Regions from separate parts of the Bradyrhizobium sp. CCBAU 11361 genome, predicted to be linked through region 1. Evidence: riboswitches for the same ligand, from Rfam matches in the RefSeq annotation. Region 1 holds a riboswitch; each other region holds the start of a gene.
The links. Region 1 has a riboswitch for cobalamin ahead of XI08_RS01420 (DUF1636 family protein). Riboswitches for the same ligand answer to the same signal wherever they lie in the genome.
Positions count from the first base shown of each region.

Region 2: linked by a shared signal. The riboswitch ahead of metE (5-methyltetrahydropteroyltriglutamate--homocysteine S-methyltransferase) and the one ahead of XI08_RS01420 (DUF1636 family protein) in region 1 are both predicted to bind cobalamin.
Region 3: linked by a shared signal. The riboswitch ahead of XI08_RS11720 (ribonucleotide-diphosphate reductase subunit beta) and the one ahead of XI08_RS01420 (DUF1636 family protein) in region 1 are both predicted to bind cobalamin.
Region 4: linked by a shared signal. The riboswitch ahead of XI08_RS36325 (TonB-dependent receptor domain-containing protein) and the one ahead of XI08_RS01420 (DUF1636 family protein) in region 1 are both predicted to bind cobalamin.

Region 1 covers NZ_LBJZ01000001.1:315,078-322,235, reverse strand. Annotated here, with positions in the region: gene cbiB (adenosylcobinamide-phosphate synthase CbiB) at 1-786, shown strand, start outside; gene cobD (threonine-phosphate decarboxylase CobD) at 798-1,763, shown strand; gene XI08_RS01430 (cobyric acid synthase) at 1,752-3,200, opposite strand; gene cobO (cob(I)yrinic acid a,c-diamide adenosyltransferase) at 3,212-3,847, opposite strand; cobalamin riboswitch at 3,888-4,107, shown strand; gene XI08_RS01420 (DUF1636 family protein) at 4,204-4,578, shown strand; gene cobW (cobalamin biosynthesis protein CobW) at 4,575-5,624, shown strand; gene cobN (cobaltochelatase subunit CobN) at 5,624-7,158, shown strand, end outside.
Region 2 covers NZ_LBJZ01000172.1:11,278-18,435, reverse strand. Annotated here, with positions in the region: gene XI08_RS19045 (nodulate formation efficiency C protein) at 1-506, opposite strand, end outside; cobalamin riboswitch at 1,541-1,743, shown strand; gene metE (5-methyltetrahydropteroyltriglutamate--homocysteine S-methyltransferase) at 1,845-4,190, shown strand; gene XI08_RS19035 (hypothetical protein) at 4,913-5,200, opposite strand; gene XI08_RS19030 (hemerythrin domain-containing protein) at 6,575-7,158, opposite strand, start outside.
Region 3 covers NZ_LBJZ01000138.1:104-7,261, reverse strand. Annotated here, with positions in the region: gene XI08_RS11735 (DUF1521 domain-containing protein) at 1-1,424, shown strand, start outside; gene XI08_RS11730 (hypothetical protein) at 2,087-2,794, opposite strand; gene XI08_RS11725 (class I SAM-dependent methyltransferase) at 3,097-4,035, shown strand; cobalamin riboswitch at 4,367-4,539, shown strand; gene XI08_RS11720 (ribonucleotide-diphosphate reductase subunit beta) at 4,636-5,616, shown strand; gene XI08_RS11715 (hypothetical protein) at 6,188-6,892, opposite strand; partial or broken gene XI08_RS11710 (transposase) at 7,100-7,158, opposite strand, start outside.
Region 4 covers NZ_LBJZ01000195.1:165,948-173,105, forward strand. Annotated here, with positions in the region: gene XI08_RS36315 (hypothetical protein) at 1-58, opposite strand, end outside; gene XI08_RS36320 (DUF6925 family protein) at 120-1,130, opposite strand; gene XI08_RS36325 (TonB-dependent receptor domain-containing protein) at 1,153-3,231, opposite strand; cobalamin riboswitch at 3,343-3,556, opposite strand; gene XI08_RS36330 (hypothetical protein) at 3,621-3,917, opposite strand; gene XI08_RS36335 (hypothetical protein) at 3,930-4,193, opposite strand; gene XI08_RS36340 (hypothetical protein) at 4,304-4,516, opposite strand; gene XI08_RS36345 (hypothetical protein) at 4,608-4,835, opposite strand; gene XI08_RS36350 (adenylate/guanylate cyclase domain-containing protein) at 4,940-6,676, opposite strand; gene XI08_RS36355 (lytic transglycosylase domain-containing protein) at 6,998-7,158, shown strand, end outside.

The sequences.
Region 1 (7,158 bases):
GCGTTCCGCCGCGCCGCGGGCGTTGCCGGCGCGCTCGTGGTGATTGCAGTCTCTGCCGCTCTCGGCTGGGTCCTTCAGTCCGTGCTCGCGCTGGGCTGGATCCAATTCGTGCTGGTGGGCATCCTCGCGTGGCCGCTGGTCGCGCTACGCTCGCTCGATGATCACGTGGCCGCCGTCGCAAGCCCCTTGCAGGCTGGCGACATCGCCGGCGCACGCGAGGCAGTCTCGCGCATCGTCGGCCGCGATCCCGCGACGCTCGATGAAGCCGGCATCGCTCGCGCGGCGATCGAGAGTCTTGCGGAAAACGCCTCCGACGGCATCGTGGCGCCCGTGTTCTGGGGCGCGCTGTTCGGCCTGCCCGGCATCTTCGGCTACAAGGCCATCAACACGCTGGACTCCATGATCGGCCATCGCAGCGAGCGACACGAAGCCTTTGGCTGGGCGGCGGCGCGGATCGACGATGTCGCCAACTTCATTCCGGCGCGCCTGACCGGGTTTCTGTTCGTGCTGCTGGCGCCGCGCCGGGCGGAGGCATTGTCGTGCATGACGCGCGATGCCCGCCGGCATCGCTCGCCCAATGCCGGCTGGCCGGAAGCGGCGATGGCCGGCGCGCTCGGCGTGCGGCTCAGCGGTCCCCGGATCTACCACGGCAGCATCACCAACGAGCCCTGGCTCAACGAAGGCGCGCGCGATCCGCTCGCCGCCGATATCACGCAAGGGTTGACCGTCTACCGCCGCGCCATGCTGCTGCTCGCAGGCCTGCTTGCGATCCTCAGCTTCGCGTGAAAGAACAGGACATGCGCGAGCACGGTGGAAATCTCGATCTGGCCCAGCAGCGTTTTGGCGGGCGCGCCGAGGACTGGATCGATCTCTCGACGGGGATCAACCGGCTGCCTTATCCGGTGGGCGAGGTCAGCATGCGCGCGTGGAGCGCGCTGCCGTCGCGGGCCGAGATCGACGCCCTGCATCAGACGGCGCAGCACGCTTACCGCACCAACGCGGCGCTCGTTGCGATGGGCGGGGCGCAAGCCGCCATTCAATTGCTGCCGCAACTTGGGCCGCGCGGCCACGCCCGCATCCTTGCGCCGACCTACAACGAATATTCCGGGGTCCTGTCGGCTGCGGGCTGGGACGTCCAGGAGGTCGCGGATCTTGACGCGCTGGCGGACGCGGACCTCGCCATCGTCGTCAATCCCAACAACCCCGATGGCCGGTGCCATACGCCGAAGGACTTGCTGGCACTGCTGCCGCGCGTCGGCCGTCTCGTCATCGACGAGAGCTTTGCCGATGCCGTTCCGCAGCTGTCGCTTGCGCCGGAAGCGGATCGAACGGGGCTGCTGATCCTGCGGTCCTTCGGGAAGTTTTATGGTCTGGCTGGCCTGCGGCTCGGGTTTGCGATCGGTGGCGCGGCCGACATCGCAGCGATCGCCGCGATGTCGGGGCCATGGCCGGTCTCGGGGGCCGCGATCGCGATCGGCTGCCGCGCATTGCGCGACGATGCCTGGGCGAAATCCACCTCGGCGCGGCTTGTGCGCGACTGTGCCCGTCTCGACGACATGGCGCAAGTAAAGGATTGGACGCTCGTCGGCGGCACGCCGCTGTTCCGTCTCTACGAGACGCCAGATGCACTTGCAGCGCAGGAACAGCTCGCGCGTGGCCAGATCTGGTCGCGCGTCTTCACGCAGAAACCGACATGGCTGCGGCTCGGGCTTCCCGGCAGCGAAGCCGAATGGACGCGCCTTGCCGAGGTCCTAGCGCGCTAGCGAAAGCAGGCCTTCGACGTCGAGATGCTTTTCGATGTGGTCGGCGAGCGCGTCAAGCGCGCTCTCGACCCTGGCATGATAAGGCTCGTCGCCTGCGGGAATGTCGAGCTTGGCCAAATACGCCTTGCGGAAATCATCGGACGTGAACAGGCCGTGCAAATAGCTGCCCTGCACACGGCTGTCGCTGGAGATCGCGCCTTCCGGCTCGCCATTCAATGTCGCGAACGGCCGCGTGCGATCCGGCCCGTCGGTGCGGCCGATGTGGATTTCGTAGGCCTCGATCGGTTGATCCGTGGCGGCGTGCACGGCCGCAACACGCGTCAGCGTCTTCTGCGGGCTCATCACCGTCTCGACATCCAGAAGTCCGAGGCCCGGCGTGTCGCCGGCAGGGCCTTCGATGCCATCGGGGTCGGCGACGCTGCGTCCGAGCATCTGATAGCCGCCGCAGAGGCCGAGGATGTGGCCGCCGCGGCGATAATGCGCCAGGAGATCAATGTCCCAGCCCTGCGCGCGCAGGAAGGCGAGGTCGCCGCGGGTCGATTTGGAGCCGGGGATGATGACGAGCCTCACGTCGCCGGGGATCGCTTCACCCGGACGGACCATCACGAGATCGACGCCGGGTTCGAGCTTGAGCGGATCGAGATCGTCGAAATTGGCGATCCGTGACAGCGCGAGGCAGGCGATCTTGCATTGGCCCGGCTTTCGCGCGTCGCTGAGGCCCAGCGCGTCCTCGGCCGGCAGCTCGCCGGCGCGCGCAAACCAGGGCAGCACGCCAAAGCCGCGCCAGGACGTCTTCTGCTCGATCAGCTTGTAGCCGTCATCGAACAGCGTGGGATCGCCGCGAAACTTGTTGATGACAAAACCCTGGATCATCGCGGCATCGTCAGGGTCGATCACCGTCTTGATGCCGACGAGCTGGGCGATGACGCCGCCCCGGTCGATATCGCCGACCAGCACAACCGGCACATCAGCCTTTCGGGCAAAGCCCATATTGGCGATGTCGGCCTTGCGCAGGTTCACCTCGGCGGGACTGCCGGCCCCTTCGACCAGCACGAGATCGGCCCGCGCCTTCAGCCGCTCGAAGCTCTCCAGCACGGAGCCCATCAGCTGTGGCTTCATCGCCGCATAGTCACGCGCACGCGCAGTTGCGATGCGCTTGCCATGCACGATGACCTGCGCTCCGACATCGGTCTCCGGCTTCAGAAGCACCGGATTCATGTCGGTGTGTGGCTCGACGCCGGCGGCGAGGGCTTGCAGTGCTTGTGCGCGGCCAATCTCGCCGCCATCGACGGTCACGGCCGCATTGTTCGACATGTTCTGTGGCTTGAAGGGAAGCACGCGCAGGCCGCGCCGCGTGAAGGCGCGCGCGAGACCGGCGACGATGAGCGACTTGCCCACGTCCGAGCCGGCCCCCTGGATCATCAATGCGCGCGCCATCGCGTGTATCTTCAGAACTCGACGCCGGCCTGCGCCTTGATGCCGGAGCGGAACGGATGTTTCACCAGCGTCATCTCGGTGACGAGGTCGGCGATCTCGATCAGCTCGTCCTTGGCATTACGCCCGGTGAGCACGACATGCGTCATCGCAGGCTTTTGCGTGCTGAGGAATTCGACGACCTCGGCGATATCGAGGTAGTCGTAGCGCAGCGCGATGTTGATCTCGTCGAGCACGACCATGCGCAGGTTCGAATCGAGGATCAGCTCCTTGGCCTTCTCCCAGCCGGCGCGCGCGGCCGCGATGTCGCGGGCGCGGTCCTGCGTCTCCCAAGTGAAACCTTCGCCCATCGCATGGAACTGGCAGAGATCGCCGAAATGACCCGTGAGCAGGCGGCGCTCGCCGGTGTCCCAGGCGCCCTTGATGAACTGCACCACCGCGCAGGGGAAGCCATGGGCGACGCAGCGCACGATCATGCCGAAGGCCGAGGACGACTTGCCCTTGCCCGCGCCGGTATGGACGATGATGAGGCCTTTTTCGCCGCTCTTGGTGGCCATGATCTTGTCGCGGGCGGCCTTTTTCTTCGCCATTTTTTGAGCGTGGCGGGCGTCGGTTTCCTCGCCCGTTTGGGTATCCGGTTCAGGCGTCATCGTACCTGGTCCTTCGGCTTGACAAGAGGCGGCCGGGGGCAAATGGTGGCCCGGCGTTGGTTCCTGTCCTATGACAGGCGAAGAGGGAATGCGATAGGGTCCGAATCGGCAAGATTTGGGTCCAAAATGCAGCCGCCCCCGCGACCGTGACCGGAGAGATGCCCGAAGCCACTGACCCCTCACGGGATCGGGAAGGCGGGGATCGAAGGGCAAAACCCTGCTCCGCAAGCCGGGAGACCTGCCAGCGCGGACGATTTTTGGACCGGCGGACGGGGTGTTCCGCGACGGGGAAACGGACCCTCGCAAGATCGGTTCGTGGGCCTCTTCGCCTCCCGCTGTTTATTCTGGAAGAGGCGATGACCGTCACACTTCACGTCTGCATTACCTGCCGCGCCGGCGAGACGCCTGGCGAGGGCGAAGTCACTCCGGGCAAGCGCCTTCACGGTGCGATCCTGGAGGCCGGCGTGCCCGATGGTGTCAATGTGGTTCCCGTCGAATGCCTGTCGGCCTGTAACCAGGGCTGCTCGGTCGCGCTCAGCGCGCCCGGCCGCTGGTCCTATGTCTATGGCCGCCTGTCGGATGCCAACGCGCGCGACGTGATCGCAGGCGCCGCGGCCTATGCGGCCGCGCCCGACGGCCTCGTGCCCTGGCGCAGCCGCCCCGAGATCTTCCGCAAGCAGTCGCTTGCCCGCATTCCCCCCATTGCCGTCGTGCCGGAGGCCGCCGAATGAATTCGCTCGCAAAAGTCCCTGTCACGGTGGTGACCGGCTTTCTCGGCTCCGGCAAGACGACGCTGATCCAGCATCTTCTCGCAAATCCCAACGGCAAGAGGCTCGCCGTGCTCGTCAACGAGTTCGGCAGCGAGGGCGTCGACGGCCAGATCCTGAAGTCCTGCGCCGATGCCAATTGCCCGGAGGAAAACATCGTCGAGCTCGCCAATGGCTGCATCTGCTGCACCGTTGCCGACGATTTCATCCCGACCATGGAGCTGTTGCTGGCGCGGCCCGTAAGACCCGATCACATCCTGATCGAGACCTCGGGCCTCGCGCTGCCCAAGCCGCTGCTCAAGGCGTTCGACTGGCCGGAGATCCGCTCGCGCATCACCGTGGACGGCGTGATCGCGCTGGCCGATGCCGAGGCCGTCGCCGCCGGACGCTTTGCCCCGGATCCGGCCGCGGTGGAAGCGCAGCGCGCGGCGGACGAAAATCTCGATCACGAGACGCCGCTGTCGGAAGTGTTCGAGGACCAGATCGCCTGTGCCGACATCGTGCTGCTGACCAAGGCCGATCTTGCCGGCCCGGCCGGACTCGAAGCGGCCAAGGCTGCCATCACCGCCGAGATGCCGCGCCGCGTGCCGATGCTCCCCATCACTGATGGTGCGATCGACGCCCGCGTCATCCTCGGCCTCGGCGCTGCCGCCGAGAATGATCTCGCCGCGCGCCCGTCGCATCACGACGGCGAAGAGGAGCACGAGCACGACGATTTCGCTTCCGTCGTGATCGACCTTCCGGAGGTGGCGGATATCGACACGCTGGTCGCCTCGGTTCAGCGCCTGTCGCGCGAGCAGAACGTGCTGCGCGTCAAGGGTTACATCGCGGTCGCGGGCAAGCCGATGCGCCTGCTGCTCCAGGCCGTCGGCGAGCGCGTGCGCCACCAGTTCGACAAGCCCTGGGGCGCGATCGCGCGGCAGTCAAAGCTCGTCGTGATCGGCGAGCACGGCGATATCGACGAGGCCGCGATAAGAGCGGGACTTGGTCTTTCAGGATCTGGCATCTGATGCACGTCGTCTTCCGCGAGAGCCGCGGTCTGGAAGAGACCGCGACGCCAAGGGACATCGGCCAGGACCCGGCCGATCTCGTGGTGCTCTCGTACTCGGATTCCGATCTGGCCGCGTTCGCGGCCGGCTGGCGGCGAGGCCGCGACAGCCTGCCGTCGCTGCGGCTCGCCAATCTCGCGGAACTGCGTCATCCGCTTTCGATCGACACCTACATCGAGCGCACGCTGGCCCAGGCACGCGGCATTCTGGTCCGCCTGATCGGCGGTGAGTCCTATTGGCCCTACGGACTCGCGGCTCTCCAGCAACTTGCGAAGGCGCGCGGCATCGTGCTCGCCGTGCTGCCGGCCGATGGCCGCGACGACACACGGCTCGATGCATACTCGACTCTGCCGGTCTCGACGCTGCGCCGGTTGAAGGTGCTCTGCGACACCGGTGGTCCGGTCGCAGCGCAAGCGGCGATCGCGCAGCTTGCGCTGGCCTCGGGCCTCTATGCCGGTCCAGTGGTCGGCGAGACGACCGTGCCCGAGATGGGCTTCTATGATCCCGCGCGCGGCGTCATCGTGGCGATACCGGACGGCGAAGGCAGGCCTCGCGCGCTGGTGACGTTTTATCGCTCGTACTTGACCGCCGCGGACACCGGTCCGGTCGATGCGCTGATTGCCGCGCTGCGCGAGAAGGGATTTGACGCCTATGGCGTGTTCGTCACCTCGCTGAAGGCCGCGGGCGTTGCGGACTGGCTGCGGGCACACCTTGCGCAAGATCCTCCGGCCGCGATCGTCAATGCGACCGCGTTCTCCGCGGTCGGCGATGACGGCACGACACCGTTCGATGCTGCATCGTGTCCTGTGTTCCAGGTCGCGCTCTCCACGGCGCGGCGCGAGGACTGGGCGGAATCGCTGCGCGGCCTGTCGCCCGGCGATCTTGCGATGCATGTGGTGCTGCCCGAGGTCGACGGTCGCCTGTTCGCGGGCGTGGTGAGTTTCAAGTCGGCAGCGGAACGTGATCCCGATTTGCAGTTTTCGCACCTTGCGCATCGGGCTGATGAGCAATGCGTGAAGGCCGTTGCCGCACGTATCGCAGCCTGGCAGAAGCTCGCGGTGAAGCCGGCCGGCGAGAAGCGGCTGGCGATCGTGCTGTCGAACTATCCGGGCCGTCCGCACCAGATCGCGCACGCGGTGGGTCTCGACGCGTTGGCCTCGGTCGAAGCGTTGGTATCAGATCTCGCGGAGACTGGCTTCTATCTCGCGCCGGTTCATGCGCTCGGCGAGACGCTGCTGAGGCAGCAACTCACCTGGAGCCTCGCCGATTATCGCGCGGCGCTCTCGCGTCTTCAGCAATCCTTGCAGGATGATCTCGCGCAAGCCTGGGGCGCGCCGGAGAGCGATCCGAGCTGCCGCGATGGCGCGTTCCACTTCGCCGCGATCCAATGCGGCAAGTCGATCATCGCGGTTCAGCCGGGGCGCGGCGATGCAACCACGCGCGACGCCGACTATCACGATCTCGCCCGCACGCCGCGGCATGCCTATGCCGCGTT
Region 2 (7,158 bases), on a different contig from region 1:
TGCCGCAGAAGATTGCCGAGCGGACCTCGCGTGGTCGTGACAAAGTTGAAGTTGGCCAGGTCATGCAGAAAGCGATGATTTGCGTCCCTTTCGCCATCCGCGACTTCACTGGCGATCAACGAGAGCGCCAGGGCGCGCCAGCCCAATTCCATCGGCTTTGCATAGGTCGACGCAAGTTGAATCGTTCCGTCGAATGCGATCTTCCAGGTGATAACGTACTGTTCGTCTGATTTATTGTCCCGGTGCCTGGTCCAGGAAACGAAAACATATTCATCTCGGTCAAATCCTTCAGCAACGCCCCACGTTCGAGGGACGAACTGTGCGACCTTCGAGACGTTGGAGAGAATGTGTTCTATCGTCTCACCGTCTTGCGCTCGCCACGTGGACTTGACTCTTTCGACGAGGGCGCTTTCGTTGGCACGAACACTGTTGCTCGTCGCAGCCAGTCCGACCAGGCAGATCAGCGATGGACCAAGACAAAACCATAGCGCGCGTCTTCCAGACATTTTCTTCACAACCGTCGGCCTATCTGGTTTTTCATCAACACGTCTTCAAGGCGGGCAACCTTCAACCTGTTATGCGCGAGCGCAATAAGTTAGCGTCGACGCGACGGGGCGACCGATGGTGTCCCGCGCGAGCAGGCGCTCCCCTCTATGTCACGCGCCGCTAACTTCAGTCGCCAGCGACAGCCCGGATTTGCTGTGCTGGACATGCCCAGCAGGAGGGCCTGGGCATGCCGATGACTTGCATTCTTCGTGCCAGGTAACAGACGGAAATTCTTACCGGTTTTGTGTCTTCTTTGTCGACTTTCCGACTTGCACACGTTTCGATCGTTCCATTCAGCCTATCCATCGCGGCTTACCCATCCTCGTCCCGCACCGGATATTCGACGGCGCAGGGGAACGCTTCGGTGCCAAGTTCCTGATGAGAATTCGGAGCACGTTTGCCGCCATTGAACCGTTTGGTTCGGTTGCAGGAATGTGGGCTTTCGATCTCTGCCATGCCTTTGGGCGCTTGTGGCCACGGGGCCGCGGCGCGTTTGGCGCTCCTTTCGCGATATGCGGCGCCTCCGGAAGTCGAGAGCAGCCTCAGTCAGCTGCGGATTGCACTCGATGGCCAACGACGCCAAGCCGATCTTTACGCCGAGCATTTGGAGTCTGGCTCGCACCGCAAATCAACATGCTCGCCGGTATGTTGCTGACTTTCGCCAGGTGTCTTAGGCCTATTCAATACGGATCCTGTTGGTCGAGAAGGCGGTTGGATGGCGGACGTGCTCGATGAACCGCTGGGAAGCCGGGACTCGCATCAAATGCGTTCTGCTCGAGGCAGCAGTCCCGACCGCGCAAGCCGCATTTGCCCCTTCCACCGATCTGGCGTGCGGCCCCACGCGCACGCAGCTCCGATGGTCATTCCGACATCGCTGATTGGAGAGCGCTTCTACATCGTGGTCAACGAAAGAGATGCACGTCATTCCCGTAGCAGATGTCGCAGCGTTAGCTTGAGATATAATCTGAGAGGTTGACGGAAGAGTTCTCTTGCCGATAATCCAACTCGTCGAGGTTCTCCGGTTTGCATTTGATCCGGAGCTAAGAGGGAAGCCGGTGAAAATGCCGGCGCTGCCCCCGCAACTGTGAGCGGCGAGCCGCTGTCCAACGATGTCACTGAAGCCTGCGCGGCTTCGGGAAGGCCGGACAGCAGCGATGACCCGCGAGCCAGGAGACCTGCCCCGACATCTATTCGTCCGCGGGCGGGGTGTCCCGGTGGTGCGCTAAGCAGCCGTCGCACGCGCGACTTCCCCTGCCTGCGTCCGCCATGGCCTTTGCCCCCAACATGGGGTTAACGCTATGTCTCTTCTCTCCCTTCCGGTTGCCACGCTCGGAACGCCACGCATGGGTCCAAGGCGCGAGCTCAAACGCGCTCTCGAAAGCTATTGGGCCGGAAAAAGCAGCGAACAGCAGTTGCTCGAGGACGCAGCTGGCCTGCGTGCCGCGAACTGGGCTCGTCAGAATTCTATCGGCGTCACGGTGATTCCATCGAACGATTTCTCGCTGTATGACCAGGTGCTCGACACAAGTGTCATGGTTGGCGCCATCCCGGGCATCTACGCCTCGAAAGCCGAGTCCGTTTCGCTCAAGACGTACTTCGCCATGGCCCGCGGTTCACAATGCGACGACCAGGATGCGAGTTGCGGTCACGGACCGCGCGGATTTGGCGCACCCGCGCAGGAGATGACCAAGTGGTTCGACACCAACTACCACTACATGGTCCCCGAGTTTCACGGGGGACAGACTTTCAGACTGTGCTCTCGCAAGCCGATCGAGGAGTATGAGGAAGCTAAGGCCCTTGGCTTCCAGACCCGCCCTGTCCTGATCGGGCCGGTCACATTCCTAAAGCTCGGCAAGAGTGCCGATCCTGCGTTCCAGCCACTCTCGCTACTGGACGATCTGATACCGGTCTATATCGAGGTCCTGCAGGAATTGGCCAAACGCGGGGCAAAGTGGGTTCAGTTCGACGAGCCCTGCCTCGTTCTTGATCTGGGCGAGGTGGCGCGAAAATCCTTGCTACATGCTTATAACCGGCTCGCGAAGGAGGGGCCGGCCATCAAGATCATGGTTGCCAGCTATTTCGGCGACCTAGGCGACAATCTGGACACCGCCTTGAGCCTTCCAGTTGCCGGACTGCACCTCGATCTGGTTCGAGCGCCAGAGTTATTGGATCAGATCATCGCTGGCGGCCGAAGTGATCTTGTCATGTCTCTCGGTGTCATCGACGGCCGGAATGTATGGCGGTCGAATTTGTCGTCGCTCCGCCAGCGGCTGGAACCCGCGATTGCGAAGCTTGGCAAGGATCGTGTACAGATCGCCCCATCCTGTTCGCTGCTTCATGTGCCGGTCGATGTTGAACTCGAGACCGGACTCGCTTCCGACGTCAAGCGTTGGCTTGCTTTTTCGGTTCAGAAGATGCATGAGCTTGCAACCCTGGCGCGGGCACTCGCAGGCGATCAGAATGCTGCGCTAGCTCTTGCCGAGTCGGAATGTGCCGCGACTGTCCGCCGGACTTCCCCGAAAATCCGTGATGCCAATGTCGCTGTCCGGATGAGAGCGATCGACCAGACCATGCGCCGGCGCGCCAGCCCATTTGCCCGTCGTGCCGAGATCCAAAGCAATCGTTTCGGACTACCGGCTTTCCCTACCACGACGATCGGATCGTTTCCGCAGAGCACAGAGGTCCGGAATGCCCGTGCAGCGCATGCACGAGGCGCGATGAGCGACGAGCAATACGACCGGTTCCTCAAGGAGGAGACTGCGCGCGCCGTACGTTGGCAGGAGGATATCGGTCTTGACGTCCTCGTGCACGGCGAATTTGAGCGCAATGACATGGTGCAGTACTTCGGCGAGCACCTCGCCGGCTTCGCATTTACCACGAACGGATGGGTGCAATCCTACGGCTCGCGCTGCGTCAGGCCACCGATCCTGTTTGGCGATGTCTTGCGGTCGAAGCCGATCACCGTGGAGTGGTGGCGCTACGCGCAATCACTAACCAGGAAGCCGATGAAGGCGATGTTGACCGGACCGGTGACGATCTTGAACTGGTCCTTTGTTCGCGATGATATTCCCAGAAGCGAGATCTGCCGCCAGATTGCGCTCGCGATCCGAGACGAAGTCCGCGATCTCGAGAACGCTGGTGCGACCATGATCCAGATCGACGAAGCTGCACTCCGCGAAGGATTGCCGTTGCGTCGATCGGAGTGGACGGCTTATCTCGACTGGGCCGTGGATTGCTTCCGCATCTGCTCATCTGGCGTCGCCGATCAAACGCAAATTCATACGCATATGTGCTACTCGGAGTTCAACGACATCATGGGTGCGATCGCTGCAATGGACGCGGATGTCATCTCGATCGAGACGTCGCGCTCGAAAATGGAACTACTCGACGCGTTCAGGAACTACGAATATCCAAATCAGATCGGGCCAGGCGTGTACGACATCCACTCTCAACGTGTTCCCGAGACGGGCGAAATGAAGGAGCTGATGGCATTGGCTCGGGCACGGCTGCGGGATTCGCAGCTCTGGGTCAATCCGGACTGCGGCCTGAAGACGCGCAAATGGGAGGAGGTTCGGCCGGCGCTAGCGAACATGGTCGCTGCCGCCCGCGAATTGCGCGCTGCATCCGATCCGCTAGGCCGTTGATCGCGGGCCTGGGCCTTTTCTCGACAAAGCTGATCCGCTTGTGGTCATTTGCGCTCTCGATAATCTCGAGGGAGCCTTGGGAACGCAAAAAAATGCCCGGCCTTGGCGGGCCGGGCGGAAGGAAAGTCTGGGAGGAACGACCGCTGGCGCATCGCGCCGACTTCCATCGGCGGAGGGAGGACAGCCGACGGTTCGATCACGGCGAGGACATTCGCCGAAAATCTGAGCCCAGTTAAAGCACAAGCTCAGCGTAAGCTCAATTATGCTGTGGTATGCGACCGTATAGCCTGAGTTTTAGAAGTCTACACGAAGGTTTGTAGCTCATGAGCACGTCGGCAACGAGGGGCAGTGATGCCGGCGGTCGCCGCGGGGGCCACCCGCAAATTGGAGCGCTGCTGGCTGGAAACGATATGCTTGATCACCGCGGCGATACGAAAAACCGGGCTCCAAGGATCTCGCAAACGTACGAATGCATGAGCGGCTACTGTTGATTGGGACCCTGATTAAGGCAGTCGTCGGTCGACCGGTTCCACCGATAGTCAGTTTCGGCTTGGGCCTGTGTTTGAGCTCTATGAGCGGACGAGTTAGAGAACGTCACGAACTTGAAGGTGGCGGGTGCCAATAGGGTGCTACTCAGAAGTGAGTGTGGTCCTGCGCCAAAAATAGGCCAGTTAAGTGATGGCGATCTCGAACCCGACACGACTCGGCTCGGCGCAGCCGGTTTAGACCGCCGGACTGTGTGTAGCCCCGCACCGAGGAAGATGAGCGTCGAACGACGATGCGACGCTGCGGACCAGGAACCGGAACTCTGCGCCATCAGCTACGGAAAGCCGGGCATCGTCAATCAGCACGACCCCATCTGCAATAAGGCTGTCTATTCGAGAACGATCGACGACGGCGAACTTCGGATCCAGACCGTGACGACGGGATGTCTCTGAGAGATCGACTGCCATGTCGCACATGATTTGCTCGATGATCTCGGCGCGAAAGCGATCCTCATCCGTCAGCAAATAGCCCTTTGCGGTGGCGAGCCGATCCTCGGTGATGAGAGCAAGGTAGTCCTTTGCCGAGACAGCGTTCGCGCGAACCCTTGTTGCATGCGCCCGATGGCGCCCGCGCCGAGACCAATGAGGGCGTCCGCGCAATGGTCAGTATAGCCCTGGAAGTTGCTCTTCAGCCTGCCTTTCTGCCTCGCCCGGGCAAGACTTTCGTGCGGCAGAGCAAAGTGATCGATGCCGATGCGTACGTATCCAGCATCAACTAAAGCTTCCGCGATCGTTTCGAATGGGGGTAGCGCTCGACACTGTCCGGCAGAGTGAATTCGTCGATCTTGCGTTGGTGCTTTTTGAATGGAGGAATGTGCGCGTACCAAAGGCGGCAAACCGGTCCGATGCAACTCGAGGCATTTGGCTGTCCAGGCATATAGGCTTACTGTCTGCCGGGACAGGCCATAGAGCAGGTCGAAATTGATCCGGCCGACGCGGGCGCGGCGTGACCGATCGACCGAAGGCATAGTCGCGATCGGCTCGCCGCGTTTCGTGACTGACGTCTGGCAGCCGCTGTATCAGCACATGCTTCGACCAAATGCAGGTGCACGTAGATCGAGGCGGATTGCCGCCCGCCCAAGGACTTGAGCCACGCTTGATGGTCCAATTAGCGAACTGACGCTGAGAAATGCGGGGACGTCAGATAGCTGGTGTAGCGCGGTAGGCGATGCTGCCCTTAGGATTGTGCCAGGTCCGGTCGCATTCGGATGCCTTTCTTGCTTTCTGGGTCCGATTATCGGACACGCCCGGAGAAGCTTTGCGCTGCCTCAAAATATCTGTCTTGCTGATGGCTATGGCCACTCCACAGCGCAATTGGTAGGGCATGCTGCACGCGGCATACATCGTATCTTGGATTCCGATGAAGCGGTCACACGCCAGGAATGAGCATCCTTACGATGCGGAGCCCCACAGCTCGTTGTGATCCAATCCCGCTAGAACTGGGCGAGGCGATCGACATCCAACGCCTTGCTGTTCGTGCTGAACGTACCGGGACGTGGCAGTTGGCGTCCAGTGAGCCGAACCAGGATGATTCAGAGCATGCCGGGCGGGGAAGGAATGGGAGTGTTTCGCCGCCCCCGAGGCCGCAATCGTCCGTCCTTATCGGTCGGCGGAAATGAGAGGCGTCCGTTTAGTGCGATATTACTGCGCATGCCGAACCTGCAACGGTCCCAGTGTGGAACGTGCCGGAACAAAACCTCAGGAAGTTCGGCCATGCCGTTTGCACCGGTGGTCGAGGAAGCGATTATTGCGCCGAAGCCATATTCGCAGTACGGCAGCCTGCGCGCCGGTGAGCACCCCCAAGCATGAGGTCCACTTCCTGCTGTGAAACGGCAGCGGTCAATACGCCCCATCCGTCTCGGCGCCGTGTCGCGGGTTGCCGGCCTTGGCGGACGACAACGCGACCGAGCTCCGTTCGGACTCAGCTTCTTGCTCCAATTGCAAAATATGCGCTCTTAGTGCATCGGAAGTCGCTGTCGCTGTCTCGCTGAATAGCGGATCTCCCTCATCGGTGAGGGCGGAGGCGATTTCGGTCCAATCCTGAGCCGAGAGAGCCTTCAGGGCGGCGGGAAAGAAATCTCGTTCTTCCCACATCATGTGGTGCCGCTCGCGTACTATAAAGTCGCGTACGATATTGCCGACGTTTTGCCGAAGGACTTCACGATCCGCGAGGATGGCATCAATAGCTTGAGCGAAGTGATGCAAACGGTCGACGACTTCCTGGTGTTCAAGCGCGAGATCGCCGACGATTGCAGCCGCATCCGGATCGCGAACCTTGAGCTTGGAAAAAATCAAGTCTTCCTGTGGATGATGGTACACCTCCGGGTAAACCTCGAAATAGCTGATAATCGCGCGAATGACCTCATAGTCGGGACGGATCCCTTTCTCAAAAATCTCCAATTCGCGTTGAAGAGCGACCAGAA
Region 3 (7,158 bases), on a different contig from region 1:
CGGAAGGCGCGGTTGTCGCTCCTGCTTTCAACGCCTTGTTGGGGCAGCATGCCCCGGTGAGCTATCAGTACCTACCGGTAGCTTCGCCAGCCCTGGTCGGTTCGGTCGTTGCAAGTGTCGTTCCCGTCGCCGTGGCTCCAGCCGTCGTTACTACCCAGGCGTACATGATGGCGCCGCCCCCTCCCACCATGCTGGTGGGTCAGCCGAATCAGAGCTCTGAGCCTCCTGTGGATCCGGTGTGGACGCATGAGGTCAAGGATGGCAAGGCCATGATCAATCTCGGCGACAAGTATACGATTACGGCGGACGAGAAGGATGGCACCTGGACAGTTCGCAACAACCAGACCGGCCATGTCACGAAGGTCCATGGCGACCCCCACGTCGACGCCGACGGAGACGGCAAGGACGACTTCGATTTTAAGAAAGATATGACGTTCCAGCTCGACGATGGCACGAAAATTACCGTCAATAACGTCGACTACGGCAATGGTGAGGCCATCTCCTCAAAGCTTACCATTACAAACGGCCACAACGCGATGGTTGTGGAAGGGCTCGGCGACGCTAAGGATGGCAAAAACAACCTGAGGGTGACGCAGTCCAATGCTGGAATGACCCTCGATGAGTTGACAGCCGATGGTGCTCAGACAATCCATGAGAGCGGCCAGGGCTGGGTCGATGGCGCCGGACGCACGGTAAATCAGGCGAGTATCAATGCGGGTGAACAGGGGCGCGGACCGGGCAACTACCAGTATGCAAGTCCGCCGTCAGACTGTGCGAGCCCCGTCTTCTTCGTTCCGCCTCCGCCGCCGCCTCTCGCGATGGTGCCGGTTGCGGTCGCTCAGCCTCCTGCGCAGTCGCCTCAGCCGGCGCCAGTTTGGTCGCATGAGGTGAAGGACGGCAAGGCGACGATTAACCTTGGTGATAAGTATACGATCACGGCCGATGAGAAGGACGGCACCTGGACCGTTCGCAACAATCAGACCGGCCATGTCACGAAGATCCACGGCGATCCTCACGTCGATGCGAATGGCGACGGCAAGGATGACTTCGACTTCAAGAAAGGCATGAGCTTAGAGCTCGATGACGGCACAAAGATTACCGTGGACACGGTCGATTTTGGTAAAGGCAAAACCATTTCCTCAAAGCTGACCATCACCAACGGCGACAATGCGATGGTTGTCGAGGGACTCGGTGATGATAAGGATGGAAAGAACAATCTGAAGGTGACCCAATCCAATGCCGGCCGAACCCTTGATCAGCTGACATCTGATGGAGCTCAGACAATCCACGAGCAAAATCAGGGATGGGTTGACAACTCCGGACGCAGGGTGACGCAGTCGGTCATCGACCACAATGAGAACCCGGACGCGCCGCCGGATTTCAAGACCATGATGCGGGAAATGATGTTGCGGCGGGTTGCGTGAGGCCGAGTCCATCAATTGGACAAATTGTGAAGCGGGCGGCGCTAGCGCCCGCTTCTCATGTTCGGCAAGCGACGATGAGAATAGCAGGTGCTGCCGCCTATGAATCCAGAATCGCTGCTCGCGTCCGACGATCGCGCAGTCAAAGCTTTGGCCCCAACCGGGCCAACAGCAGCCCGTGACGGCAGGACAAAGTACTGGCAACATCTTCCAATGCTGTGGCGAAGGCGCACGAGTTGCATACGCAGGAGAGCCCTCACGCTCTGAGCGCCAACGATGCTGGCCCTCAGGAAAAGTCCTTGAGATCTCTCTAGCAGACAGGTTCGCGGTCAGCCGCGGATCTGAACAAGGACAGCCTGGCGAGCGCAATCGATCCTCGAATGAGGGAAATGTTGCACGGCTTGCGTGCTATCGTTCATTACCCCTTGCTGAGAGCGCTCGTATCGTCATTCTTGGGCGGGATAGCAAGGAGCTTGCCGGTGGAGCTTCGGCCTTGCTGTGCAGGTCTGCCGCTGCGGAAGACCAAAAGTCGCAGCAGCGTTTGCCGGCAAGCCATTTGGAGCATCGCTGAAGGCGCGTCTGGCTTGCTGCAGGTACCAAGTCCCACTTGCTTCGTCCAATCGGGCTCGTTTTAAACAGCGGGCCCGATGTATCCCCATCCCGCCTCACCCCTCATCCAGCTCGCTCATGGCATCATCCATATCCGACTGGGAGTCGCTTATGACTTGCGTGGCGACGGAAACGAGCGCCTTCTCGAAAGCTTGCTGCAACAATGCCGCAGGCGAGCGGTTGCCGCCGTTCGCCGCGGTGTCGGGGTCTGCGCCAGCCTCTGGCCTTGTCGCTGCGATATCGGCGGCGCCTGCGTCCATGTCGTAACACTCACATAGCGGCGTCGCCGCGAGATGACCTGCTCTCTGATAGCAGGGGCAGCTTGCGAGAAGCTGACGAAGATCGCGTCTCTGATAAATTCTGCGATCACTGATGTTGAGTTGATTTGCCTCGTGGAATGTCGATGTGCAAAGGACTGTGCTGGCACGACACGAAAGGTGGATCGGCTGGGCATCTGTCAGCGAAAAGACCGTCCGGGGGCAAGCCCTTGGTGAGCGAATATTAAATTCCGGCTCGGCGAAATTCTGTTGCATCATAAAAGTCGCCACGTTCAACCGCCGCGATGCGGTCCAGCAGGCAATCGAAGGACAGATCTCCCAAGCCAACTGTCCATGGCAAGATGCAGCAGATGCGACGAAATCGACCTCGCGCTTGCCGTTCTTGTTCGCGGTTCTGAATGTCAAGCGCCTAGATTGCGAAGACGCGGCGCGGCTGATTTTGATTCTTTCTAACCCTGCAGAACGATTTTTCCGGCGCGTGCGCAAGCGTATCACGTTGATGGGGCTACGAAAGCCTGCGCGCTTAGCCCGTAATTATCGCAGTCGCTGCCGTTCGAAGTTCAATAGGTCTTCGAGCTCCCACAAAAGTGCCGCGACTCTGAGGATCGCTTTTGGCGCCAATTTGTCTTCTCGTACGCTGCAATAAGGAGGCCCGCCCTCTGTCTCACGATGCGAGCCAAAAAAAGACGCGATGGGGTTGCACCTCGCCAAACTTCTGGGATAGGTCGTCAAGTACTTGGAAGTAGCAGCCGGCGACCGGGTTGCAAAATGAGATGGGAGACATTTGGGTGCGAACAGAGTTTTCGTGTATCAATCGGTCTAAAGCGATCTTTGATGACATTTATGCTTTGGATGATCCAAGGGCATACTTCTCTGTCCTGGGCGACTTGGATTATATGATCCCGGACGTGGCTGAGCCGGTCGTGCGACAAATTCTGGCAGCGAAAGCTTCCGCAACCGGTCTTAAGCCTGTCGTTCTTGATATTGGATGTTCATACGGCATCAACGCAGCAGTGCATCGCTTTCCACTGACCTTCGGGGGCCTGCGTCACCGCTACGCTCGGCGCGAAATGAGGGCGATCAGTTCTGAGACACTGGTGCGCCTCGATCGCAATTTTTATGCGGCTTGGCCCGATGTCGGGTTGGCGCGGTTTATCGGCTTGGACGTGTCGGCGCCGGCGATTAGCTATGCAACAAACGTTGGCCTCCTGGACCAGGGCATTGTCGCTGACCTTGAAAAAGACGCGCTATCGACAGACAGCGCGCAAATTCTGCGCTCTGCGGATGTTATCATGTCGACGGGTTGCATCGGCTATATTACCGAGAAGACGTTCAGAAAAATTCTCGATGCGACCGAGAGATGTCCATGGATCATCTCCTTCGTGCTACGAATGTTTCCATTTGAGTCTTTGGCCTCGACCTTCGCGAACCGTGGCCTTGTGACGGAACGTCTTTACGGCGCGACATTTATCCAGCGCCGCTTTCGCGATGCTGAAGAGTTTGAAGGTTGTTTGGCCAGCTTGGCGGCTCTTGGCGTTGATGCGACCGGCCTTGAATCAGAAGGGCTGTTTCACGCCGATCTGATCTTGTCTCGCCCTGAGGCCGATGCGCGCGCCACTCCTCTGGAAAACATTGTCACGGTCGCCAGCGGCAGGGGGCGGCCGATCGGCCCCCGTTACGTTCATGTTGAAGGCACCGAGGGCTTGCAGGTCGCGCTAGAGCCATGACAGGTCAGAAGCCGCTACGCTGCGCGCCAGCCCCGTTCTGGGCTGGATCAGGAGGTCGAGAACGAAGCCATTCTGGCCAACAGAGCGCCGCAGCCGATGATATTTCGGAGGGATGGACCTCTGGCTCGACCATGCGCAAGCCGAAGTAAAAACCAGGAATATAGCCCACGCGGGACCGATCACTTTCGAGCGGGAGGCTATAGCGCGAGCGATAAACGTGCTGGTGTTCTAGTTCTCGGCCGCTCCATTCGTTAGCTTGACGGTGTCCTTTTGCCCTCGGGAGCTTGATCTCCCGCAACGGAAGGCTTGACGAATCTCGTCGGGTGCCGCCTAGATGTGGATCTGTCTCGGTCTTCTGTCCTTTATTTTGTGGGACCGAAGCTAAGAGGGAACCCGGTGCGCCGAACGGCTGCTCCGGGGCTGCCCCCGCAACTGTGAGCGGCGATCGGTTCATGTCAGTGATCGATCTCTCGTCAGTCGATCCACGCTCACTGATCGGCAAGGGACGGGTCGGCCTCCTCGACTCGACCGGCACCTATGACGTCGATCGCTTACGACTTCTGGAAGCGGCAGCAGCAGACCCATCGGATGGGCGAGGAGGTGCCGCTCGGCGCCGATCTCAAGGACTGGGCGTCGGACCGCGTCACCGCCAACGAGCGCGCGCTGCTCGCCCAGATATTCCGTTTCTTCACTCAGTCGGACATCGAGGTCGGCGACAACTATCTCAAGCGCTACATCCCGATCTTCCAACCGCTCACCGTGCAGATGATGATGGCGACGTTCACCAACATGGAGACCGTCCACATTGACGCTTATGCGCTGCTGCTCAAGACACTCGGCATGCCCAAGACCGAGTTCGAGGCATTCCGCGACTATGCGCAGATGCGCGCCAAAGCGGACTACATGCACGAGTTCGGCGTCCATACCGTGGCTGACGTCGCTCGCACCCTTGCGATGTTCGGCGCCTTCACAGAAGGCATGGCGTTGTTCGCGAGCTTTGCCATGCTGCTCAATTTTCCGCGCCACAACAAGATGAATGGCATGGGACAGATCGTAAGCTGGTCTGTGCGCGACGAGAGTCTCCACTGCGAAGGGATCATCAAGCTATTTCACGAATGGCACCGCGAAACCGGCGTGGTGACGCGCTCCGTCCGTAACGACATCATCGACGTCGCCAAGACCATGGTGAAGCTGGAGGAGAACTTCGTTGATCTCGCCTTCGGCCTCGGCAAAATCGAGGGCATGCGGGCTGAGCAGATCCACGCTTATGTCCGCTATGTCGCGGATTGGCGACTGACCCAGCTCGGAATTACCCCGGTCTTCGGCTTCTTCGAGGCCAGAGAGAGCGGGTTTACCCAGCTCCGGCCGCATCCGTTGCCATGGCTAGTCGAGATCCTGAATGGGGTCGAGCACGCCAATTTCTTCGAACAGCGCGCTACGGAGTACTCCAAGGGGCGAGCCGCGGCAGCTGGGATGGCGAAGAGGGGGTGGGCGGCTTTCGGCCGTATGCAGGACGACCGCAACAGCGTTTTGTTGGAGCGCGATCCTGATAATGCTCGTACTTTCGCAGAAGTCCGCTGATGCTTGCGGAGCAAAGCTCGACCAGTGACATTAATCCAGCCTACCGAAGCTGTGATAGTTGACCCATGAGGGCGAGCCGTTGCAGTCACGCCAATACTATCAATCGCTCGCGTCCTTGCATTGTGGGTGCTCACGTCTGCCAACAGGGCAGGACAAGCGGCAGGCGGGGCAAGCAGTTCGAATGTTGGACCTGCGCGGTCAGAACGCGCCTATCCTATTTCAGAACGCACTCTCACCTTTGTCGTCGAGGACATGACCGTCCCGCGATCTTCTAGAATCCCCGCGGGATGTCGCTGGACGCGCTATACCGACTTTGTCCTCTTTAGCGCCAGCGCGTTTGTTTCTAGCGCGTCCATATGAACAATGATCTCATCCATATCGAACTTTGGCTTAATCGGGTCGGTCGGCCTTTGATTGGACGCTGCCGTGACCATTGCAATTCTGAAATGTCCCTCAAAGAGGAGCTTGGCCGCGGAATAGCCGCCGGCCCGATCGCCTTCATCAGGTGCTCGTCGGCAAGGTCGCTCTGTCGGCCCTCGAAGATGACCCTGCCGTGGCTCGGCTACAGCCGCTAGTGAATCGGCGGATCTTCCGGGTCTGCAGGTCGGTCTTCCTCCATACCTTCGGGCCAAAGAGTCGGGTCTAGCGACGGTGTGAGACGAATGAAGCCCTCTTCTCTCCATTCGGCTGTGTGAGGCACGCCGAGCATGGTGAAAACCTGCGTTGGGTCGTGCTTGCTCGGCTTCACTCCGCTGCGCTCCAGCATGTCGATTTGAGCGCCTGTGGCTGGTTGACCAGCGAACACCCAGTAATCCTTGGCGAGATGTCCGTTCAGCATATCGGGAGGCCCAGCTTGAGGCGGTCCCGCTTGCAATGGCGGGGCGTGAGAGGGGCCGGCGTGCGATGGTTCAGGCCGCAATGGGGCGACGCACGATGGTCCGGCATGCGATGGCTCTGCCTCCGATGCCTCCACGTGCGGTTGCTCGGAATGCGACGGGTCGACTTCCACATTCTGCCATATCAGATCTTGATCGAAACCAGGATGTTCCTCGATGGCCTGAGCGATGGTTTGCTGCGAGAGATGTTGCGGGAGGTTTTCCGGCTCTGGCTCGGCATCGGCCGCAGGGGGCGTATACAGATCATCCTGCCAACCCAAGTCTGGCAAATAGCGGAGCGCTAAATCCAGGTATGGCGCATAGGGCTGCCCAGCATCCAGATATGGAGAATAGGGATGGCCAGCGTCCAGATATGGCGAATAAGCCTCGCCCTGCAGCACTGGAGGAGCAGCTCCATCTGGCGGAGCACTAGCCTGTGTGTTGCTGAGCTGCCGCTCAAAGCCGGTGGTGTCCGTCGTCGGTCGCGGTGTGTCGGGCTCTGGGCTCGTAGTCGCCGAGCCGACTGCATTGAAATCCACCCCGTTCCTCCTTTCAAATGATGGAGCACTTCGAGCTATGCAAAATCTCCCCCGTACTAGGGTCGAGACTCAATTGAGCCAATATGCGACGAGAGCGGCGAGATGAACAGCGGCCAAAAAATTACGGG
Region 4 (7,158 bases), on a different contig from region 1:
GCGCGACCGGGTGAAGGCGAAAACGGTCGGCATGGGGCGGCAGGATAGTGACAGTCATGGAACGATCTCCTTGTGGGATTTGTAGCACATCTTTGCGGGAACACGGCAGCACGTCTGGCTCAGTGAAGGGCCTCCATGGGGTCTTCGGTCTCGGGAGGATCGCGCGGGTCGTACACGGCCAGCCAGGCCGCGAGTGCCGCCGCGCGCGGTTCCAGCTCCAGCAACTGCCGCACGGCCACCCGGATGTTGGCGCGCGCCGTGCGATCGGACGGGACCGTCACCGTCTCAGGTCCCCGGCCGGCCGCCACGGCCTCGACAACACTCCGCTTGAATGCCGTCAGCTCCGGCAGCCCGTAGCGTTCGAGCACGGCCTGAAAGGCAGCGTGATGGTCCGGACGAAACCCGCGCTTGCGGCCGAGCTGATCGCGGAGCGGATGGGCCGGATAGAGATGCGCACAAGGAATCCAGCCCTCGGGCAGCGGCTCGGTCGCAGCATGGGTGCGGCCATGCGCGAGCAATTTTGGCAGGACATGGGTGTGCGGGCCGTCGGGGCTTCGCCCGCCCGGCGGCGGGATCGGCTGGAACACTTCGGCCCGCCCCATCCTGCTGATGAAAACGCGGTGCGGATCGGCGGCGAAGATGATCCGCATGACGTCGCTTTCGGCTGCGAACACGGATCGGCCCGTGCGGCGCCTCAATGCGGCGACGGCGTCGGCGTCGCCGACCCGGATGCAGGCGTCGATCTGCAACGCGCCAAGGCCAAGATCGAACAGGATGCCATCGCGATCCCGTCGGCGCAGTGCCTCGCGGTCCGGGCCGATTTCGGTCAACTCCGTGCGCCTGCACATCGCACTCGCCTCATACGGGAGGCAGAGTGCGACGCGATGGCTCCAGCTCTCGGTGGTCGGCGACTCCGACGCAATCAGGCGCAGGTCGGGATGGGACACGATGCGTATCCCGCCCTTGTCCGTCACGACACTGGCCCTGTCGCGAGACCGCTCCATGTCGAAGGCCTCGCCGGGCTCACGCGTGAACTCGGCGATGGCCCCGAATGTGCCGATGCTCCAGCCGGCCTCGGCATCGGCAAGCTGGCCTGCGAGCAAGTCCATGCGCGGATCGGCTGTCGTCATGCGATGGCTCCCATGATCCCTGCTATCTTACGCCAAAGCTCGCCATGCGGATGCCGCCGAACACACCGAGCCCGGGCGCGAGGAAGCCGGTCGGATTCTGGTAGTGCGTGTTGAAGAGATTATCGACCCGCGCGAACAGCTTGACCTGGTCGTTGAGCGCATAGTCTCCGCGCAGATTGACGAGCGTGTAGCCGGGCGCCGTGATGCCCGACACCGATCCGTCCCGCGTGACGTCGCGCCAGTCGCTGACATGAAGCACGGTCGCCGACAGCGTGAGCGGATCGATCGGTTTCCAGGTCGCGGTCGCGCTCCACTTTTCCTTCGGCCGGCGCAGCAACTGCAATCCGGTGCCGGCATCGACGGCGCGGGTGAACGTGTAATCGGCGCGGATGCCAAAACGCTCGGTGATTTGCGCCCAGACGAAGCTCTCGGTGCCCTCGGTCGTGGCGAGATTCACGTTGGCGTAGGACGTGAAGGTCGCGTTGGTGGTGATGAGGTTGGTGATGCTGTTGTGGAAGTAGGTCGAGCCGAACCTGATGCGGTCGTCGAACAGCGGCTGCTCGAAGCCGACATCGTAGCCTTCGCTCTGCTCCGGCTTCAGGTTTGGATTGCCGAAGAAGCCGAAATCGGGAAAGTTCTGGTAGAGCTCGCTGAGCGTCGGTGCCTTGAAGCCGGTGCCGTAGCTCGCCTTCAGCTTGGTCTCGGTCACAGGCACGATCAGCACCGGCGCGACGCGGTAGGTCGCGTGCTCGCCGAACTGGTCGTTGTGATCGTTGCGGATATTGGCGACCAGGAAGAAGCGTTTTGCGAATTCCGACTGCAGTTCGATGAAGCCGGCCTTGTTGCCGTTCTCGACCGCAAAGCCGGTGGTGTCGATCCGCTCGGTCTGCTGCTCGGCGCCGAACACCAGATTGTTGCCCCGCGCCAGCGCGACGACGCTGTGCCAGTCATACTTGATGCGCTCGCCGGTCGTGATGGTCGAGACGAGGTCGGCCGGGCCGATATCGTCGCTGCGCAGATTGGCGTAATTCACGGCGAAATAGCTCTTGATGCGACCGTCGAGCACCGACCAGACCGCCTCGTGGCGATTGAAGAGCTGATGCACGCCGTGCCGGGTCTGCGTCGCGTTCGGCACGCTGGGAAAGCCGCCGTCGCCGGTGAAGAGGAGCGTCGCATCGGTGTAACGGACCACGCTGTTGACCGACCAGTTCTCGTTGATGTCGAGCCCGAGCTTGGTCGAGTAGGTCATGTTGTCGTAGTTGTTGCCGTTGGCCTTCTGTCCCGGCGGCAGCAGTTGCAGCGGCGTGACCGGGACGTCGCCGGCATGGAAATGCGCGACGCTGAGCGCATAGTTGAAATTGTCCTGCGCGCCGCTGAGGCCCGCGGTCTGGTTGAAGGTGTTGAACGATCCGGTCTCGATCGAGGCGGTCGCGCGCGGCGGCCCCTCGCCTTTCCGGGTCACGATCGAGATCACGCCGCCGATCGCGTCCGAGCCGTAGAGGCCGCTCTGCGGACCTCGCAGCACTTCGAGCTGCTGGATGTCGGCGGTCAACAGATGCGCGAAATCGAAGGCGCCGTTCGGCGTCGAGGGATCGCCGACGTCGATGCCGTCGACGAACACCTTGGTGTGATTGGAGTTGGTGCCGCGCATGAACACCGAGCTCTGTCCGCCCGGACCGCCGGTCTGGACCACGTTCAGCCCCGGCACGGTGTTCAGCACGTCGGGAACGGTGCGATATTGCCGGGTCTGGATGTCCTTCTCGGTCACGACGGTGATCGAACTCGCGACCTGCCCTGCCGGCGTCGCAACGCCGGTCGGACTGATCACGAGCGGCGATGCGAGGCTTGGGGCTGCGGACGTGGCGACGACCGGCAGCGCAGGTTGGCGCGGCTCGCGCCGCTGGCTTGACCTCGGCTGGGAGGGCGGCGACTGCACGGCGCCTGCCGCCGGCTTGGGCGATGCAACCTCGACCTGAGGCAGCAGATCCGGTGATGCCGATTGCTGCGCGAAGGCGGTGGACAGATCGAGTGAGTGCAGGGAGACGAGCGCGAACAGGCCGGCGCTGAGGCGCCTGGCGGCAGAGACAATACGGGACACAATTGTAACCTCGGTATGACGTCAGTGGCACGTCACAGCGAACGAGGCTCTACGGCGGAGCGATCGATTGCTCCGGTGAAGCTAATGCCTGTACTCCCCGACCGACATCTTCGCGTGTGACCACGGCTGACGGCAGGTCTCCTGGCTCGCGGGTCGTTACCTGACGTCGCCTTCCCAGGACCGAGATTCCCAGTGGCATATGACGAAAGATTCACCGCTTACAGTTGCGGGGGCAGCCGTGGCGTTGGGACAATCCCGGCGTCGGGACAATCTCGCACCACGTTCCCTTTTGATCTCCATGAGGAGAACCGTCACCGATCAATCTAGGGGGCGAGCATACGGGGAGTCAATCGACCGGTGGAACGATGAGCTGCAAACGCGAGCAAACACAATCAGACAGGCTTCCGCGCCGCGCGCGTCGTGACCACCGCCCGCTCGCCGGCATCGACGAGCTGACCGATGCCGGTCCGGCCTGTCAGCGCGCAGCGGATGATGTTCTCGGCGACCGACTTGCGGAACGCATGATCCTCACCCACGGCGCGATTGCGGCAAATCCGATCCAGCGCCAGCTTCATGTTGATCCGTGTGCGGGTGTCGAAATGCTCGCTGATCATTCGCCCGGCCTCGATAGGTGATGTTGGGGCGGAAACGTCCGACGATCGGCCGGGTTCCCGAACGGGATCGAGCAATGCGCCGGCCGCCTATGTGCGGCCTCTCGGGCGCTGCGCCTGGGCCCAGGCCACAGTGACTTCGCGCGGCGGGATGTCGATGCGCCTGATCGGCGTCAACTCGCCCGAGGCGGAGACGATCGCGGTCTCCTCGCGGCGACAGCGCGGGCACACGAAGCGGACCTCGCTCGGGGACGCCGACCAGCTCGAGCGTTTGACGTTGGCCGCCATCGGCCATGCGTCGCACTGCGAGCACGACACCAGAAACCGGCCGGGATCGAGCATACCCATTCCCATTGGACTCCGCGTCCTGCCTGCTCCTACCAATGATTATGTCATGTGAATCGTTCCGGTGCCCCGACACCGTCAGCCCCTCGACGCCCGAAGGACCGGCGATCCCTGGCAGCTCAGTGCGCGCCCTTGAGCGTACAGGACGTGGTGCAGGTCACCGTGTTGCCATGGTCGCACGCCTTGCAGGCGGCCACGCACTGGCTCATGTCGCGGGGATTGTAAGAGCTGTAGTTCCGCACCGGGCAGGCTGCGGTCGAGCCGGTGATGTCCTGCTCCTGGTTGCAGGCCGCCGTCATGAGCGCGAGGATGAGCACCGCAAGAAGACGCATGGGATTGCCCTGTAAGACACCGGCAAAGCAACATCACCGGAACGCGCTGCATTGCAGCGAGCCCCGGCATTCCCATCGCGAATCGCGACGCTCACGCCCTCAGAGGATGCGTCTCAAATGTTAAGATCGGATTGCAGCCGCCTTCAGGCCGCACGCTGGTCGCGACCGCGGCCCGCGTCTCGCGCGCCAGCTGGTAATAGTGCTCGGCGAGCTTGAGATAGAATTCGCGCTTGCTGCTGTCGGTGGCGAGCTTGGCGATCAGCTCGCATTCGGCCGTGAGCGTCTCGAACCGTTCCAGCCTGTCCTCAAGTTCGGTCATCGGCGTGTCCCCATCAAACGCCTCAAGGACGGCCAACCTAAGCCCGGGAAATAGGTCAGGGCGAACATCGTTATCGAGTAGAATCAATTTTTCCCGCGCGGGGCCTACTTCTGCTCCAGCCGCCAGGCGCCGTCCCACCCCTCGCCCGGCGGATCGGCCTCGAACTGCGCGATCCGGGACAGCAGCGTGCGCGAGGGGCCGTCGCCGGGGACGGCTTCGAGCGCCGCGTTGAAGGCGGCGCGGGCCTCGTCGAAGCGGCGGGCGCGATAGGCGGCGAGACCTTCGGCAAAGTGCGCGCGCAAGCCGTCCTGCGCAGCGGTGAGCGCGCCGGCCCTCGCCATCACCTCGAAGATCGCCTGCGGCGCGCTCTGGCCGGCGACCGCCAGACGATCGATCTCGCGCAATTCGAGACGCTCACCGATCGCATCCGCCGTCGCCTGCGCGATCAGGATGCGGGTGCCATAGACCTTGTTGACGGCCTCGAGCCGCGAGGCGAGGTTCACGGCATCGCCCATCACGGTGAAGCTCATCATCAGCTCGGAGCCGATGCTGCCAGTGAGGACCTCGCCGGTGGCGATGCCGATGCGCAGGTCGCACGGCACGGGCATGGCGCGGATGCCGAGCAGATCGGGCAATTGCCTCTGGAGCGCGGGCACCTGGTCGGCCATGTCGATGGCGGCACAGCCGGCCAGGAGCGCCGGCTCGTCCTCCTCGATGAAGGGCGGGCCCCAATAGGCCATGATGGCATCGCCGATATACTTGTCGATGACGCCGCGATTGCTCCTGATCGGGACCGACATCACCGTGAAATAGTGGTTCATCACCTTGACGAGGCCGCGCGGGGTCATGCCCTCGCTCATCGAGGTGAAGCCGCTCATGTCGCAGAACATGATGGTCATCACCCGGCGCTGGCCGTCGATGGCGACCTCGGGCCGTTCGATCAGGCCCTGCACCACCTTCGGATCGATGTAGCGGCCAAAGGTCTCGCGGATGCGCTCGTTGTGCCTGAGCTGCTCGATCATGCGGTTGAAGGCGGCCGCGAGCTCGCCGATCTCGTCCTGGGTCGAGACGGCGATGGTCTTGTCGAACCGCCCCGCCTCGACCTCGCGGGTGCCGGCCAGCAAAAGGCGCACCGGCCGCGTGATGCCGCTGGACACCAGCAGCGCGAAGGCAAATCCGACAATCGCAGCGAGCAAGGTCACGATGCCCGAAACGACGATCGCCTGCCGCTGGTGACCGATCACCTGCGACGTCGCGGCGAAGACCTGTGTCAGCATGTCGGCGCGGATCGCATCGAACTTCTGGTTGAACTGGTCGCGGATGGCATCGATGTGTTCCAGCGTGCCGCGGGCTTCTGCCATCTGCTTGGCGTCGACCTGCTTGAGGAGCTTTGCGTGGTCCTCGTTCAGCTCGCGGCGCAGCTCGGTGACGGCAGTCTCGATGCGGATCTCGATCCGCGCCAACGCGGCATTGTCGGACGGCGTCCTCGGGTCGTCGATGATCGCGTTGATGAGCTTGCGTGCGCCCTCGGCCTCTTCCTCGATCTTGCGGTCCGCTTCCTCGAACTCGCGCAGGCGCGCCGCATAGGCCTCCTCGTCCGAGGACGCCTGCATCTTCATCATGACCATGCGCCGCAGCGCCACCGACCGCTCCAGCGAGCGAATATTGGCGCGCGCCAGATCGCCATAGGCCGGGATATAGCGGTTGGTCAGCTCGTCCAGGAGAACGCCGACCTGGCTCGACATCACCATCGACAGGATCGAGGTGACGAGCATCAGGACGATCAATCCGAGGGCGATGCCGACGATCTTGCGCCGGATCGACTGGTTGAAAATCGGCATAGGTTCGGGGCAAAGGCTGAAGGGACAGGTCGGGGAACTCAATACACCGGATTTCAGCCCGGGAACACGCGCAATCTGGCCCTCGCGACGTCCTGGACCCTGCGCAATCGTCGCGCGGGCCCTATTCGTTAACAAAGATTAAAGACCCGGCTCTATCCCTCGTTGCAAGAGTTCCCGCGCTCCATCCGTATTTTGCCGCAATGTTGCGACAGCGTGACAAATGCGAAACGATGCCGTGGCATCGTTTTCGATGCTTTGATTCTCGAGCCGCATGTCGTCGCGGACTTTGGTTTGTACTGGTTTCGCAGGGGGGACCACGGAATGAACCAGTGCCTACGCTCGCTCGCGTGTGTCGTTGCCGTGGCCGCCTTGGCTCTCCTTCCGACGGAGCTGGCGGCGAAGAGCCATCACAAATCGTCCGCGTCGAAGAAGACGCATGAGGCGAAAGCCGACAAGCAGCGCCATGCCGCGGCGAAATCGCG